2 regions of the Paraburkholderia sp. SARCC-3016 genome follow, and region 1 is predicted to be linked to the other one. Evidence: predicted binding sites of a transcription regulator. Region 1 holds the regulator's gene; the other holds the start of a gene.

Region 1 (5,217 bases):
GTGCTCTTCGCGACCTGGAAGTGATGGTCGCCACGCGCGGCGACTTGCGGCAAGTGCGTCACGCACAACACCTGTCGGTCGCGGCCCAATTGATGCAGCAGCCGCCCGACCACTTCCGCGACGCCGCCGCCGATGCCGGTGTCGACTTCGTCGAAGATCAGCGTCGGCGTCGGGCTCGCCGCGCTTGCGATCACCGCGAGCGCGAGACTGATACGCGCAAGCTCGCCGCCGGAAGCGACTTTGGCGAGCGGCCGCAGCGGCACGCCCGCATGGCCGGCCACGCGGAACTCGATCTGCTCGAGGCCATGCGCGCCCCCTTCCGGCAACGCGACCAGCGCCACTTCGAAGCTGCCGCCCGCCATCGACAGCTCCTGCATGCCGGTCGTCACCGCCGAGCCGAGCGCTTTCGCCGCTTTTCCGCGTGCTTTCGACAACTGCTTCGCTTCGGCGAGGTAGGCGTCTTTCGCCTTGCTCTCGGCCGCGCGCAGGCTGTCGAGGTCGGCGGCCGCGTCGAGCGCGTCGAGCTGCGCGCGGCGCGCCTGATGTTCTTCGGGCAACGATTCGGGCTGCAGTCTGAATTTGCGCGCGGCCGAATGCAATGCGTCGAGGCGTTTTTCGACCTCCGCGAGCCGGTCGGGGTCGAGTTCGAGCCGCTGCGCATAGTGGGACAGCGAGTACGACGCTTCCTGCAACTGGATCTCGGCCGGTTCGAGTGCGGCGAGAACGTCGTTGAGCGCCGGGTCGATGTCGGCCAGATCGCGCAGCTTCGAGATGATCGCACCGAGGTGCGTGATCATCGCGTCGTCCGATTCGGACAATGCGCCGAGTGCGCCCTGCACGCCGTCGATCAGGCTGGCCGAATGCGACAGGCGCCGGTGTTCGCTGTTCACTTCTTCCCATTCGCCGGGCTGCGGTGCGAGCTTGTCGAGCTCGGCGAGCTGCCAGGCGAGCCGTTCGCGCTCGAGCTGCAGTTCGCGGTCGCGCGACTGCGCATGCTCGACCGCTTGCGCTGCTTCGCGCCAGTTGCGCCAGCTGCGCGATACGGCAGCGGCCATGTCGCCGAGTCCCGCGTGCGTGTCGAACAGCTCGCGCTGCGCGTCGGGGCGCATCAGCAATTGATGCGCATGCTGGCCGTGGATGTCGACGAGCATTTCGCCGACTTCGCGCAACTGCGCGAGCGTCGCCACCGTGCCGTTGATGAACGCGCGCGAGCGGCCGTTCGCGTCGATCACGCGGCGCAGCAGCACGGTGCCGTCCTGCATTCCGCCGTCTTCGGCTTGAGCTGCGAATGCGTGCTCGTCGAGCCACTGGTCGACGAGCGCGTGCGTGTCGAATTCCGCGGTGATGTCGGCGCGTGTCTCGCCGGTGCGCACGACGCTCGCGTCGGCGCGAGCGCCGAGCGCCAGCGCGAGCGCGTCGATCAGAATCGACTTGCCGGCGCCGGTTTCACCGGAGAAGACCGTAAAGCCGCTGTCGAATTCGAGGTCGAGTGCGGCGACGATGACGAAATCGCGAATCGAGAGGTGGCGAAGCATGGAGTCGGCTTGTTCGTGGTGTCCGGCAGCGTGCAGGTTCAGTTTGGGGATGCGGGCGGGTGGCTTCGGTTCGTGCGGCGTGGCCGGCTTCAGTGATCTGGCATGCTTGCCGGATTACTGCTCTTCTTCATCGTTCTCATGTGACGGATATTCGTTCCAGTGCAGCTTCTTGCGCAGCGTCGCGTAGTAGCTGTACCCGACCGGATGCAGGAACGGCACCATGTGGCGCGAGCGCCGCACCTCGATCGTGTCGCTCAGTTCGAGCGATGTGAACGACTGCATGTCGAAATTCACGTTGACGTCGCGGCCCGACACGATCTGAATGCTGACATTCGAATGGTCCGGCAGCACGATCGGGCGGTTCGACAGCGCATGCGGCGCGATCGGCACGAGTACGATGCCGTCGAGCTGCGGATGCAGGATCGGCCCGTTCGTCGAAAGCGCATAGGCGGTCGAACCGGTCGGCGTGGCGACGATGAGGCCGTCCGAGCGCTGGTTGTACATGAAGCGGCCATCCACCGAGACGCGCAGTTCCACCATGCCCGACACGCCGCTGCGGTTCACGACGACGTCGTTGAAAGCGAGCGCATGATAGAGCGGCTCGCCCGCGCGCATGATGCGTGCCTCGAGCAGCGTGCGCTCCTCCCGTTCGAAACTGCCGCCGAGCATCTGTACGACGATCTTCTGCATGTCCGAGATCGGGATGTCGGTAATGAAGCCGAGGCGGCCGTGGTTGATGCCGATCAACGGTGTCTTGTACGGTGCGAGCTGGCGGCCGATGCCGAGCATCGTGCCGTCGCCGCCCAGCACGACCGCGACGTCGGCACGCGCGCCGATTTCCGCGGGCCGCAGCGCCGGATAGCCGGTGACCCCGATCTCCTCCGCGATCTGCGCCTCGAATACGACGTCGAACCCGCGCCTGGCGATGCAGGACGCGAGTTGCATCAGCGGCTCGCCGATGCCGGGCGTCTGGGGGCGCCCGACGAGCGCAACGGTCTTGAACTGGCTGGTAACTTGCATGCCGGCATTACACCATAGCTGCGGGCCGAAAAGAACCGTCGCCCCGCGCCGGAAGAGCCGTCGCGGCGGGCCGATGGAGTTGTCGTTGCTGGCGCCGGCGCGCGGGAGCGCCGCTGTCTTGCGTGTAGCCGATTATCGTTAGAATGGTGAAGCGCTGATGACAACGGCCGGCGCTTGTCCTTGCAAGCGCGCGAGCGACGGCCTTCGCGGTGCGCTTCGCATGGCGCGGCGGCGCAATGCGTTGCGGGGTGCGTGTTGCAGGTACGCTTAACGCTCGCGGCAGCGTCGTCATTGAGCTAAAATTTTTCGCCATGTTAGATCCTCGCGCACAAACCCTCCTCAAAACGCTGATCGAGCGGTATATCGCCGAAGGTCAGCCGGTAGGCTCGCGCACGTTGTCGCGGTTCTCCGGGCTCGAACTGAGCCCGGCCACCATCCGCAACGTGATGTCCGACCTCGAGGAGCTCGGTCTCGTGATCAGCCCGCATACGTCGGCTGGACGCATTCCGACGCCGCGCGGTTACCGGCTTTTCGTCGACACGATGCTGACCGTCGAATCGGTCGCCGATGAAGAGGCCGTGACACGGGCTGTCAAAAAGACGCTGCAGCCCGACACGCTGCAGGCCGGCGAGCCGCAAAAAATCGTCGCGGCCGCGGCGAGCGTGCTGTCCAACCTTTCCCAGTTCGCCGGCGTCGTGCTGACGCCGCGGCGCAGCCACGTATTCAAGCAGATCGAATTCATGCGTTTGTCCGACAAGCGCATCCTGCTCATCATCGTGACGCCCGAAGGCGACGTGCAGAACCGCATGATGGCGACGCAGCGCGACTATTCGCCGGCCGAACTCATCGAAGCCTCGAACTACATCAACGCGCATTTCGCCGGGTTGTCGTTCGACGAAGTGCGCCGCCGGCTGCGCGAAGAGATCGACCAGCTGCGCGGCGACATGACGACGCTGATGCATGCGGCCGTCACGGCGAGTACCGACGAAACCGATACGGGCGAAACCGTATTGATTTCGGGTGAACGCAAACTGCTCGAGGTGGCCGACCTTTCGTCGGACATGGCGCGGCTGCGCAAGCTGTTCGATGTGTTCGACCAAAAGACGAGCCTCCTTCAATTGCTCGACGTATCGAGCCACGCGCAAGGCGTGCAGATTTTCATCGGCGGAGAGTCGAATCTCGTGCCGATCGAGGAAATGAGCGTCGTAACCGCGCCGTACGAAGTGAACGGCACGATCGTCGGTACGCTCGGCGTAATCGGGCCGACCCGCATGGCTTATAACCGTGTGATTCCGATTGTCGATATCACTGCGCGCCTGCTTTCGTTGACGTTGAGCCAGCAGTAGAGCCGCAGGCGCGTGGCTGTGCGGCGTGCCGCACATTTTCATGCATGTGCCTGCCTTCATGATGCTGCGTTGTGCGGTGCCTGCCAATCTGCCGAATGGCTAGCTTTCGGTCATGAAACGCGCCGCTATAATGGCCTTCACCTGAAACGCTTGTCGTTCGCCCCGCAGCCCTTCGCCTTTAATTCGTTACCTATGCACTTCGATCTCGAGCGGCCTCTGCAGTCTGCTGTCGCGCACCGCGTCGCGGTCCTGCTGATCAACCTTGGCACGCCCGATGCGCCGACGGCGGGCGCGGTGCGGCGCTATCTCGCTCAGTTCCTGTCCGATCCGCGCGTGGTCGAAATTCCGGCGATGCTGTGGCAAATCATTCTCCGCACGGTGATTCTGCCGTTTCGCAGCCCGGCATCGGCGAAGAAGTATGCAGCGGTATGGATGCCCGAAGGGTCGCCGCTCAGGGTCTACACCGAGAAACAGGTGGAAGGCCTGCGCCAGTTGCTGCACGCGAACGACTACGCGGTGATCGTCGACTATGCGATGCGCTACGGCACGCCCGACATCCCGGCCATGCTGAATCAGCTGAAGCTGGCGGGCGCCGAGCGGGTGTTGCTGATGCCGATGTATCCGCAGTACTCGTCCTCGACTACCGCCACCGCGTTCGACGCGGCGTTCGGCGCGTTAAAACGGATGCGCAATCAACTCGAGATCCGCACTGTGCGCCACTATGCCGATCATCCCGCGTATATCGCCGCGCTGGCGGCGCAAGTGAAGCATTACTGGCACGCGCACGGACGTCCGGATTTCGCGGCGGGGGACAAGCTGGTGTTGAGTTTTCACGGCGTGCCCAAACGTACGCTGGACCTTGGCGACCCGTACCACGAGCAATGTCAGCAAACGGCGTCGCTGCTCATGCATGCGCTGGAACTGACACCGGTCGAGTGCCGGGTCACGTTTCAGTCGCGCTTCGGCAAGGCTGAATGGCTTCAGCCTTATACCGCTCCGACGGCCAAAGAACTCGGTGCGGCCGGCGTGCGTCGTATCGATGTGTTTTGCCCAGGATTTACCGCCGACTGCCTTGAGACGATCGAGGAGATCGGCATGGAAGTGCGCGACGAATTCGTGCATGCGGGCGGCAAGGAGTTTCACCGCATTGCTTGCCTGAATGCCTCGCCCGCGTGGATCGCCGCGCTTGGCGAAATTGTCGCGCAACATTTGCAGGGATGGCCGGTGCAGGAGAGTGCGCGGCAAGCAGCGGTGGCATCGTAAGCGAAGTCTGCTGGTGCTGGTGCTGGCGCGTGCAGCGGGCATGCTGTCTGCAC
Region 2 (5,217 bases), on a different contig from region 1:
GAAAGATCGACGACTTCGCTAACGGGCATGGTGATCACCTTCGGACGGATTCGATGCGGGCACCGACAGTAGTGCCTGTGCGACTTGTTCAGGCGGCAGCGACATGTGCTGCGCCTGCGGATGGTTGAAAAATGCAAACTTGAGCGCGAACAGCAATGCAAACTTGATGGCGAGGACGATCGCGATATCGCGTGCGAAGGTCGGGCCGCGCGCCCAGCCTGCGATGCGCGTCCATGTCCACGATGCGGCTCGCATTGGGTTCCTGAGATTCAGCGTGATGATCATGATCGGTTGACAGCGACGTCACCCGGCCGCCCGCGCATCGACGCGCGGCGCTTGCCGGATGCATAACGATTCTAGGAGCGCGTTTGCCTTCGCGCGTGCGATGCGCTGCGGCATGAAGTCGCGAAGGCATCCTTACGATAGAAGTATTGTGATCCGGGTTGCGCCAGGTCAAGGAAACGCAACGTGGGCAACGTCGACGATGCGGATGTGATGCGAGCGGAGACAAAAAAGCCCCGCCGGTCTTTCGAGGGCGGGGCTTTCTGAATGCGTTAACGAATGTTCAGGCGAACCTTCGTTGCTGCGGTAGGTGGTGTGCCGGGCCTAGCCCGGCATTCATGCGTTATGCGTATTCGGCGAGCGCACTGCGCATCTTCTTCATCGCACTTGCTTCGATCTGACGGATCCGTTCCGCCGATACGCCGAATTCATCCGCGAGTTCGTGCAGCGTCGAGCCGCCCGAGCCATCGTCTTCGACTTGCAGCCAGCGCGCTTCGATAATCCGGCGGCTGCGCGCGTCGAGCGACTCCAGCGCGGAAGCGATGCCGTCGCTGTGCAGCTTGTCGCGCTGGCGCTGGGCCAGCACCGCCGTCGGCTCGCTGTGCGAGTCGGCGAGGTAGGCGATCGGTGCGAACGACTCCTCGCCGTCCTCGATCTGTCCTTCGAGCGCGACATCGCCACCAGACAGCCGCGTTTCCATCTCCGCGACTTCCTCGCGCTTCACGTTCAGTTCTTTCGCGAGGCCTTCGATTTCGTCCGGCGTGAACGCCTGCAAACCCTGCTTGTGGCTGCGCAGATTGAAGAACAGCTTGCGCTGCGCCTTCGTCGTGGCGACCTTCACCATGCGCCAGTTGCGCAGGATGTATTCGTGGATCTCGGCCTTGATCCAGTGCATGGCGTACGAGACGAGACGCACGTTCTGCTCGGGATCGAAGCGTTTGACCGCCTTCATCAGACCGATGTTGCCTTCCTGAATCAGATCCGCGTGCGGCAGGCCATAGCCGAGGTAATTGCGTGCGATCGACACCACGAGCCGCAGGTGCGACAGAACGAGCCGCCGTGCGGATTCGAGGTTGTTCTGCTCGCGAAACTCCGTCGCGAATTGCCGCTCTTCCGCCGGCGTCAGCATCGGAATCCGGTTCACGGCCTGGATGTAGGCGTCGATATTGCCCAGCTGCCCGGGCAGAAGAGAAGCGTGCGCGAGCGTCAGTGCACCTGCCGAGCCGGCCTTAGCCGACAACGGGCTGAGAGTATTCGGAAGGGTCATTGCGTTACTCACGTAGCGTACTCCTTTGGGTCAGACAAAACGCCGTGTTTTAAGCGGCGCCACCATGGATGTTAGCACTCAAGTCTACCGAGTGCTAACACTTAGAGGCCCTAGGGTCATCCAAGTTCCCGCTTTTCCTATTGAAATCCAAATCTCAATAGCATTGTACCTTGCCTGCGAGATTTGCCCTAGCAGGTTAGGATTCATCCGCACTGCGGTTGTGGACATATAAGGCGCATGATCCGTATGCAAACCGCAGAAACCCGTGGCGGCGGTGGGGCGGCATATATAGGGAACGATACATGCTGCTGTCTCAAAAATAAGTCGCTTTGCTCTTAATTCACTTAAGGTTCAACCTGCCAAATTCAGGGCGCAAGATGAACGAAAACAAAGAGTTTTGGCGTGATCTGGTACTAAAAAGTGTTTGCGCAGCCACTTTTCTCGGTCTATCCGGAGCTGCGGCGGCTGATCAGTTTGGCGTTCAGATAGCGGGCGGCTGGGCCGATCGCCACACGAGCAAGGCCGACCTCGGCTTCGTGTGGGACCCCAACCTGACGTGGTGGCAAATGGGAGACTGGCATTTCTCGCTGGTCGGCGAGGCGCACGCGGCCTGGTGGAATACCGGCGAAGGAAACGTCAACAGGAACATCGGCGAATTCGGTGTCACGCCGGTCGTCCGATTCGTCAAGACGAGCGGATGGATACGGCCGTACCTCGAAGCCGGTATCGGCGTTCGACTGCTTACCCACGCGCGGCAATCCACCAATTTCACGATGAGCTCTGCGTTCCAGTTCGCGGATATGGTGGGGGTCGGCTTCGGCCTTGGCGAGAAACAGCATTACCAGGTCGGCTATCGCTTTCAGCACCTGTCCAACGCCAGTATCAAAGAGCCCAATCCTGGTATAAATTTCCAGCAAATCTACGTGCAGTACAACTTCTGACAACCGCGGCCGCTTTCGGCTCCGTCGGTGAAGGGGCGAATGCGATGGCCGCTAAAGTGATCGAGGCGATTCGCGGGCTCGAACGCGAGCGCTTTCGGGCGATGGTCGACGGCAATGGGCCGCAGCTCGACGCGTTGCTGTCGGACAGCGTGATCTACGTCCATACGAACGGCAAACGCGAGACGAAGCAGCAGTTCATCGACGCAATCACCGCGGGCCGCCGTCGCTATCGCCAGATCGAGATCCAGTCGCAGGACGTGCTGCCGGTCGGGCGCGAAACCTGTGTGGTCACCGGGCGTGCGTTGATCGAAATGGAAGCGAACAACGGCGCTCTACTCTTTCCAATTGCTTACACCGCGATCCAGGCTCAGGAAGAAGGGCAGTGGCGGTTGATCGCCTGGCAGGCGACGCGCTGCGCGCTCGAGTAACGACGGGCGGGTGCTCCCGTTGCGATGACCGTTTTCCATTTCACGCTGTCACTGCTGTTCCGGTCGCGTCTTGTGGACGGACCATTTACGCGCGGCAATCCGGTCCGAACTGCCCGCGTCGCGCTTCCTCCGCGCTTCCTCCGCGCTTCATTCCCGCTTCATTCGCGCTTCCCCAGTGCACCTCGTTGCGCCGCCTGCCTGCTTCGGCCTCTTCCGACGCCCCTTCTTCGTTTCGTACGCGTGTCGACGCGACGTCAGGCCGCAACCCTGATCCGCTCGGGCGACAGCCATGCGGCGCAGCGGTTGATTCCGCTAACCACCGCATCGATGATCGCCGTCGACTCGTCGTCGGCGATGCCGGCGCCGTGCCGAAGCGTATCGTCGCCGACGCGACAGCCTACGAAGACCGCGACCCGGCCGTCGATCGCGCGCACGGTTTCGCATGAGGTGACTTCGATGTGCCGTCCGGCGGCCGTGGCGATTTCACTGGCGATATGTCGCGCGTAGGCGTCGTGCGTGCCGCCGGCGGATGACCGTGTTTCCGCCACGGTCGCTGCCGCTGCCGCGCCGATGCGAATCGCGCGGCCTTCCCAATGCACGCTTTGCGCATCGACACGCCGCGCAGGCCCGGCAACCTCGAGGTATTCGCGTGCGAAGAGTGCGCAGATCGCTTCCGCGCTGACTTCGGCGCCCGACTGGTCCGCGACCGCCTGCACCGCATGGCTGAACTCGATCTGCACCCGGCGCGGCGGCGCGAAGCCCATTGCGCGCTCGAGCAGATAGGTGGCCCCGCCTTTGCCCGACTGGCTGTTGACGCGAATCACCGCGTCGTAGCTGCGCCCGACGTCGGCCGGATCGATCGGCAGATACGGCACTTCCCACACCGCATCGGGCGCCTGCCGCGCAAAGCCCTTGCGGATCGCATCCTGGTGCGAGCCCGAGAAGGCGGTGTAGACGAGGTCGCCCGCGTATGGATGGCGCGGATGCACGGGAATCTGATTGCATCGCTCGACGACACGGCGCACGGCGTCGATATCGGAGAAATCGAGGCCCGGATCGATGCCCTGCGTATAGAGGTTCAGCGCGAGCGTGACGAGATCGACGTTGCCGGTGCGCTCGCCGTTGCCGAACAGGCACCCTTCGATGCGATCGGCGCCGGCCATCAGCGCGAGCTCCGCGGCCGCGACCGCGGTGCCGCGATCGTTATGCGGATGTACCGAAAGCACGATGCTGTCGCGGTAGCCGAGATTACGGTCCATCCATTCGATCTGGTCCGCGTAGACATTCGGCGTGGCCGCTTCGACGGTGGCCGGCAGGTTCACGATCATCTTGTGCTCGCGCGTCGGCCGCCATGTCTGCGCGACCGCGTCGCACACTTCTCGCGCAAACGCGAGCTCGGTCATGCTGAAGGTTTCCGGCGAGTATTGATAGGTCCAGCGCGTGTGCGGCCGCGCGTCGGCGTACTCGCGGATGAGCCGCGTGCCGTCGACGGCGAGCGCCTTCACCTGCTCCTTCGTCTGGTTGAACACGATCTTGCGGAACGACGGGCAGATCGCGTTGTACAGATGCACGATCGCGCGCGGCGCGCCTTGGAGCGCGTCGAACGTGCGCGCGATCAGATCCTCGCGCGACTGCACGAGCACTTCGATCGTCACATCGTCGGGGATGCGCGACTCGTCGATCAGCTTGCGAATGAAATCGAAGTCGGTCTGCGATGCGGACGGAAATCCGACTTCGATTTCCTTGAAGCCGATCGCGACGAGCATCTCGAAGAATTCGAGCTTCTGCGCAATGCTCATCGGCTCGATCAGCGACTGGTTGCCGTCGCGCAGGTCGGTGCTCATCCAGATCGGCGCGTGCGCGATCGTGCGGCTCGGCCATTTGCGGCCGTTCAAACGGACGGCGGGGAAGGGACGGTATTTCTCGGCAGGGTTGTTCAACATGATGGGTGGCCTCGTTCGTTCAGTCGTATGCGATGGGGTGTGGCGTCCGGCGGCTGGCCGGGTGCCACGGATGCACGATCCGCGCGTGCATGGTCGAAGCCGGCGCTAGCGGCAGCAACGAACGGGCGCGGACGAACAAGGACGTCGGGAACGCGATGGCGATGGTGACGCCGGCAACGTTCGACAACAGAGCGCATGCAATGTGCATTTGACCCTCGCGACTCGTCCGAACGGTATTCGGGCGAGCACAGACGACTACAGGTTGTGAAGAACTACGGTGGGATACAGCTGAAACTACAGGGAGGACCGCGGGAGCTATCGGACGGGAGTCCTGGGCAAACGCGGCGCTACGTCTT

Evidence for each region. The regulator HrcA, encoded in region 1, represses chaperone genes, less so after heat shock. The targets are predictions, from matches to a motif close to TTAGCACTCNNNNNNNNNGAGTGCTAA.
Region 2: the regulator HrcA is predicted to act here: its motif matches at 1,621-1,647, upstream of rpoH (RNA polymerase sigma factor RpoH).

Annotation. Positions count from the first base shown of each region.
Region 1 is NZ_JAVHZD010000003.1:63,743-68,959, reverse strand. Features, by position in the region: gene recN (DNA repair protein RecN) at 1-1,535, opposite strand, end outside; gene QYH69_RS04380 (NAD kinase) at 1,650-2,555, opposite strand; gene hrcA (heat-inducible transcriptional repressor HrcA) at 2,867-3,901, shown strand; gene hemH (ferrochelatase) at 4,094-5,164, shown strand.
Region 2 is NZ_JAVHZD010000034.1:39,534-44,750, reverse strand. Features, by position in the region: gene QYH69_RS28580 (cytochrome ubiquinol oxidase subunit I) at 1-29, opposite strand, end outside; gene cydP (cytochrome oxidase putative small subunit CydP) at 19-285, opposite strand; gene rpoH (RNA polymerase sigma factor RpoH) at 626-1,561, opposite strand; gene QYH69_RS28565 (acyloxyacyl hydrolase) at 1,927-2,490, shown strand; gene QYH69_RS28560 (nuclear transport factor 2 family protein) at 2,535-2,918, shown strand; gene leuA (2-isopropylmalate synthase) at 3,173-4,861, opposite strand.